2 linked regions of the Puniceicoccus vermicola genome follow. The protein of the gene in region 1 interacts with the protein of each later gene in a pairwise test. Links are inferred from orthologs where the notes say so. Each region holds a gene or a part of one and is shown in the gene's direction. Other genes may lie near its edges.

The links.
Region 2: the proteins of hflK (region 1) and ftsH interact in binary tests that used the Escherichia coli proteins (3 or more experiments, as listed by UniProt). The link is inferred for Puniceicoccus vermicola from one-to-one orthologs.

What each region holds. Positions count from the first base shown.
Region 1 is NZ_JACHVA010000086.1:9,532-12,681, reverse strand. The notes cover bases 236-3,064. They hold hflK (FtsH protease activity modulator HflK), read left to right. Parts: upstream 236-1,045; coding sequence 1,046-2,083; downstream 2,084-3,064. Other genes in these bases: hflC (protease modulator HflC), read left to right, coding at 2,080-3,064; H5P30_RS11105 (hypothetical protein), read right to left, coding at 236-623. Also shown: more of H5P30_RS11105, read right to left, coding at 90-235; more of hflC, read left to right, coding at 3,065-3,144.
Region 2 is NZ_JACHVA010000127.1:31,112-34,381, reverse strand. What follows is about bases 245-3,193. They hold ftsH (ATP-dependent zinc metalloprotease FtsH), read left to right. Parts: upstream 245-678; coding sequence 679-2,709; downstream 2,710-3,193. Other genes in these bases: H5P30_RS16970 (agmatine deiminase family protein), read left to right, coding at 2,755-3,193; tilS (tRNA lysidine(34) synthetase TilS), read left to right, coding at 245-634. Outside these bases: more of tilS, read left to right, coding at 1-244; more of H5P30_RS16970, read left to right, coding at 3,194-3,270. UniProt on the Escherichia coli protein: Acts as a processive, ATP-dependent zinc metallopeptidase for both cytoplasmic and membrane proteins. Plays a role in the quality control of integral membrane proteins.

The sequences.
Region 1 (3,150 bases):
GCTTAAAAAAGGGTGTCAAGGCGGTATCCGTTCGGCCAGAGGGCTACGAACTTCACCTCAAACAGAGAATCGCCGCAATGCGGCCGAACTTAGAATGCGTAGCGTAGAGAGGCACCCAGAAAGATCGTGTCTGTATCGACCTTGGTGTCCGAGTTTTTCAGGTCGGCCGTATCGTTGAAGCGATAGTTTGCCGAGAGATCGAGGTAGAAACTGGCAAACAGTTCGAAATCAAATCCCATGCGGAGGGCGTAGAAAGGCTTATCCTGCCAATCGCCATCTTCATTGATCCAGCCGATCCCAGCGGCTACATAAATTCCTTCACCGAAAAGGATATAAGCCTCCGGAGCCCAAGCCGATTCACCGAAACGGTCAGGCAGAAATTCTACATCGGCCTCAAATCCGACCAGATTCTTCCAATATTGGTAAGAAATGAGGTAGGAGAACCCGTTGTCATCGACATCGTCGACATCAATATCGGAAAGAGACACCCAGTAATTGGCCCCCACCCCGAGGCGATGCGTACCGTAGTTTTGGGTGATCACCGCTTGCTGCGCTTGCAGAGAAGCAGAGGCAGCGAAAATTCCGAGGAGAAAAACTGAAGGGAAAAGGTGGAAACGTTTCATTTCATGGAGATAGCAGAAGTTTTTGCCAAAAACCAAGTGGAATCTTCACAAAGTCGGTTCTCGGGTATAGCCCGAAGTGCGGCGACTTAACAGGACAACTGAAGCCATTCTGCGAGAAAGCCATGAACAAGATGAAGGAAGCGCGGTACTTCTAAGTCCGCAGAAGCGTACCACAGGCTGCCGGCCTGTGCCCTAAATCGAGAGCTAGACGGGTCCTGCGAAGCGAACGAACGAAGCTTGGAAACTCTCGCTACCTTCCTCGCATTCCCGTTCTCGCATGACTTGAGTCGGGCGATTCTCCCCACTGCCAACGACGAGAAAACGCCCGAACCCAACAGTGACACCGCACCGCGTCGGCAATCGATAGCTCTCCCCAGGAACCCCAAACGACTAAAGTCGATCGGGAACGCCCTTCCCTGTCCGTGCACAAGCTCATTTGTGCGATTCTCCCGCAATTCGTTGACAGGAGTCCGAACCCCCTTCTCCTTCGGGTCATTGTGAGAGTTGAGTTCCCCGACGGCCGTGAAGCCGAAATTAATTTCTGGAAGTATATCTGGATCCCCATCGTCCTCTTGATCGGCTTGGTCCTCGCCACGAGCTTCCATCAGGTCGATGCCGACGAAGAAGGAGTCCTTTTGCGTTTCGGCAAGCAGGTAAAGACCGTGGGACCCGGCCTCCAGTTCCACCTGCCTTACCCGATCGACAAAATGGTCAAGGTCAAGACTCGGCGGGTCGATGTCCAAGAGTTCGGCTATCGTAGCGGACCTGGGGGGCGAATCACCGAGTCGGGCTACGACGATGAATCCTCCATGCTGACGGGTGACCTCAACATCGTCCTCGCCGGTTGGGATGTACAGTTCAGCCGAGAAAACCCCGAGCAGTTCCTCTTTAACGTCAAAGACCCCATCGCGACGCTCCGGGACATTTCGCAGTCAGTGATGCGAGAGATCATGGGCGACCGCGCCAGTATTCCCATCCTCACCATTGGGCGGGCCGAGATTCAGGAGCGGGTGAGAAAATTGATTCAAGCTCAAGCCGACCAGTTCAAGATGGGGCTGCGAATCAACGAGGTGAATCTGATCTTCGTCAGTCCTCCCGCCCAAGTCCAAGCCGCTTTCAACGATTTGAATAAAGCCGAGCAGGATGCCGTGCGGTTCTATGAAGAAGCCTCCCGTGAATACCAGGAGAACGTCCCACGGGCGCAAGGGCAGGCCGAGCGTATCGTCCTCGAATCCGAAGGGTTTCTCGAGAGCCGGGTCAACCGGGCCGAGGGGGACGCGGACCGCTTTCTCGAAATGCTGCGCGCTTACGAAGAGTCACCGGAAGTGACCCGCCAGCGCCTCTACCTCGAAACTTTGGAAAAACGACTGCCCGAGGTCGGCGAAGTCTGGATTGTCGATGAGGACATGAAAGGGGTTCTACCCCTGCTCAATTTAAATGAAGGAGGACTGAAACAATGACCGCCGCCCGCAAACGAAATCCCGCCGTCCTCTGGATCCTCGGACTCATCGCCGCCATCGTATTGGTCGCCGCAGCCTGGACCAGCCTCTACACCATCAGTGAATGGGAACAAGCCGTGATCACCGAATTTGGTGAAGTCGTGGGCGATCCGGTTACCCAAGCTGGCCTTCACGTCAAAAGGCCGTGGCAGCAGGTGCGCCGTTTCGATTCACGTCTCCAGCGTTGGGACGGACGCCAAACCACGACCATCACCCGCGACCGCAAAACGGTAAACGTCGACGTCACCGCCCGCTGGCGCATCGACGATGCGAAACAATTTCTCGAAGCGGTCAATTCCATCAACCAAGCAGACACTCGCCTCAACGGAATCATCGCCGGGGCCGTGAAGGATGAAATTGCCAAATACGATCTCTACGAGGTGATCCGGAGCAGCAACGGCATCCTCGACATCAAAACCGAGGAGCTCTCCATCAAGCTCGATTCGGGCGATCTCGAAGAAATCTCCGTAGAAGAGGTCGCCACTCTCGGAAGCGATCTCCCCGAGTTGCACCAGTCCACCGATGGGGCCTATCTTGCCGGACGCCCGATTGTCCTCCAAGGCATCCTCCAGGAAGCTCGCAAAAGACTCGCTCAAATCGGTCTCGGAATCGCGCTCGAGGACATTCTCATCAAACAGCTGAACTACACGCAGGAAATCGAGTCGAACGTCTACGCCCAGATGAACGCTGAATTGCAGAAAATCTCAGCTGGCTTCCGTTCGAACGGAAAAAAGCGCGCCGAGCAACGCCTCGGGGAGATGGAACGCGAATTGGCCCGGATCAGCAGTGAGGCAGAGCAGAGGGCGCAAGTCATTCGTGGACAGGCCGAAGCCAAGGCCATTCGGATCTACGCGGAAGCTTACAATCAGGATCCGGGGTTCTATCGCTTCCTGCGAACCCTCCAAGCCTACGACAAAGGCCTCGGGGGAAATAGCCGTATCCTGATCGGCTCTGGGAGTCCGTTTTTCGACCTGTTGAATAGCATCGATTCCACCGATTCCGCAGCCGAGGGAAATCCCTAATTTACT
Region 2 (3,270 bases), on another replicon or contig:
TCGTATCGAGGCGAAGGCCTTGAAAGGACAATGTGCGGCCCCGGTTCGCTTTGCCATTCAACGCTGGCTCTACGCGCATGGAGGAGAGTTGGTCCCAGAGGCGGTCGATGCCGTCGTGCGAGCCTGTTTACACGGGGAGAATGGGCGCTGGAGCGTCGGAGTAGGGAAGTGGATTACCCTCGATTCAGAGGGCCTTCTTTGGGAGTCGGAATCGGAGCTCGTTGAATGGGATCCGTTGGAATGGTTGGCGGGGAAGACTCTATGTCTGCCGGATGGGAGTCGGTTGCAGCGGAAAACATTGGCCTCTGACCGGAAGCTTTATGAGCGCATCCGCAGCGGGGCGGTAGATCCCTGCCGGCACGTTTATCTTCAAGGTCCGATGGATCCTGACGCTCCGTTGATAGTGCGGCTGTGGCGGGCGGGTGATCGTTTTCGTCCCTTGGGATCTCCGGGAAGTCGTAAGTTGCAGGACTGGTTCACCGACCGAAAAATCTCCTCCGAACGGAGGAGGCAATTGCCGGTAATTGCGCACCAAGACCAGATTCTATGGGTTCCAGGCTTGCCACCGGCGCATAACTATCGGCTGACTTCTCCAGAAGAGAACCTTCTGAGTTTGACTTACGAACCGAGCTAACGAAATTTACTAGCTTGCGGCTAAAAAGGTCGCAACCACCGCTAATGAAAGAAGATAAAGATAGGAAGACGCCGCAGCGCCCGCCCCAACCCGATCGTTTCCAGCCGAAGGTCTTGATGATCTGGCTCGGAATCATCGCGGCCATATTTGCACTCTACGCTCTCAGTGACTCGCAGCGCGCCTCGATGGAGAAGCTCAGCGTTCCTGAGGTGATCCAAGCGGTCGAAGCGAACCAAATTGTCAGTGGGACGATTAAAAACGATCCGACGGGTGGCAGTGAATGGTACATCATCAGTGGGGAGATTGCTCCCGACGGGGATACTGCGAAGCAGGTGGAAGCCGACGCGAGCTTGAAGCCCGAGCGCTTTGAGGCCCGGGGACGGCTCACGGAAGACGATTACACGAAAATCCGTGCCGCTTTTCGTGAGGAGCCAGCCAGCACCTTTCTCACGGATCTGATTCTCAATATCGTTCCGTTTCTCCTCATCATCGGACTCCTTTATTTCCTCTTCATCCGCCAATTGCGCAATGCAGGGCGGGGAGCTATGAGCTTCGGCAAGAGCAAAGCGAAGATGCTTACCCGGGACCGCGAGAAAGTGGTTTTTCGGGACGTGGCGGGTTGCGATGAAGCCAAGGAAGAAGTCAGCGAGATTGTTGACTTCCTTAAGGATCCCAAGCGTTTCCAGCGCATCGGGGGTAAGATCCCGAAAGGCGTGCTCATGGTGGGCCCTCCGGGGACGGGGAAAACCCTTCTCGCCAAGGCCGTTGCTGGCGAGGCGGATGTTCCGTTTTTTACGATTTCCGGTTCAGACTTTGTGGAGATGTTCGTCGGAGTCGGGGCCGCTCGTGTCCGCGACATGTTCGAGCAAGCCCGCAAGAATTCTCCCTGCATCATCTTCATTGACGAAATCGACGCGGTCGGTCGCCAGCGGGGTGCAGGTCTTGGTGGTGGAAACGACGAGCGCGAGCAGACGCTGAATTCGCTCCTCGTCGAGATGGATGGTTTTGATGGTCACGAAGGCATCATTGTCATCGCCGCCACCAATCGTCCGGACGTCCTCGACCGCGCCCTCTTGCGCCCAGGCCGTTTCGACCGTCAGGTGATGATCGATCCTCCCGATCTGAACGGACGCGAAGAGATTCTTCAGGTCCATGCCCGGAAGATTAAGCTTTCGAAGGACATCGATTTGCACGTTATCGCTCGGGCAACTCCTGGATTTGCTGGGGCCGATCTGGCTAATCTTCTGAATGAAGGGGCGCTGATTGCCGCCCGCCGTTCCAAGAAGGAAGTGGAAATGAGCGACCTCGATGAGGCCCGCGAGAAGATCTCTTTCGGTCGGGAACGTCGTCGTCTTATGGATGACGAAGATAAGAAGATCACTGCTTACCACGAAGCGGGTCACGCCATTGTCCAAGCCGTCATCGACGACGGACACCTGCCCATTCACAAAGTGACCATCATCCCACGTGGCCAGAGCCTTGGGAGCACGATGTTTTCGCCGAAGAAGGATATTCTTAACCAAGCGAAAAAGCGTGCCCTGAACCAGATCTGCTGCGCGATGGGCGGCCGTATCGCCGAGGACATGGTTCTCGATGAAATCACCAGCGGAGCCTCCGGTGACATCAAGATGGCGACCAAGATGGCTCGCCGTATGGTTTGCGATTGGGGAATGAGTGAATTGGGGCCGATTGCCTTCGGTGACAATCAGGATCACATCTTCCTCGGGAAGGAAATCTCCCGCGATCAAAATTACAGTGAGGCCACCGCTCAGGCGATAGATAAGGCCATTCACGATATTGTCATCAAGCAGTATAAGCGCTGTCAGGAGATTCTCGAAGAGCACCTCGAGCACCTGCATACTTTGGCGGCGGCTCTCTTGGAGCACGAGACCGTCGAAGGCAAGCATGTGCATGAAATCATCGATACCGGTTCCATCCAGTCGGACGTCGTCCAGATCGAGCCTGTTCGTTTTCGGGGCAGCAAGGCCGAAAGCGATGAAGGTAAGGAAAAGAAGTCGGATGAAAAAAGCGAGGACATGGGCGGAGGACGTGAGCCCTCCGGTGCCCCCGCTTGATGAGCGGATCCGCTTTTTCGGTTTCAATTCTTTGAGATACGGCTCGTGAGCACGAGTGATAACACGCGCCGGATGCCGGCGGAGTGGGAACCTCACGCCGGGACGTGGATCTTTTGGCCGACTCGTCCGGAGCAGTACCTCTACGGTTCGGCTTCGGATTTTTCCACCGTTCGCGATGCTTTCCAGAAACTGGTCGATGTGCTTTGTTCCTTCGAGCCAGTCAAGGTAGGGGCGGATGCGTCGGTGCGTCAGGAGGCGGAGTCGATTCTCGGCCGTCGGGCGACGGTTCATGAGTTCCCCCTCGACGATGCTTGGGCCCGCGATGCGGCTCCCACCTTTATTTTCGAGAACAATGATCTCGCCGCTCTTTGCTGGCGCTTTACCGGATGGGGTGGGAGGTTCGGTCCCATTGAGGCCGATGCAAAAGCCAGCAGTCGCATTGCGGAGGGCATGGGTCTCCTGATCATCCGTTCAAAGTTGGCTTTGGAGGGAGGCGGTATTCATTCGAATGGGCAGGGCACCATTCTCACTACGACTCCGGTTCTCGAAGACCCCGGTCGC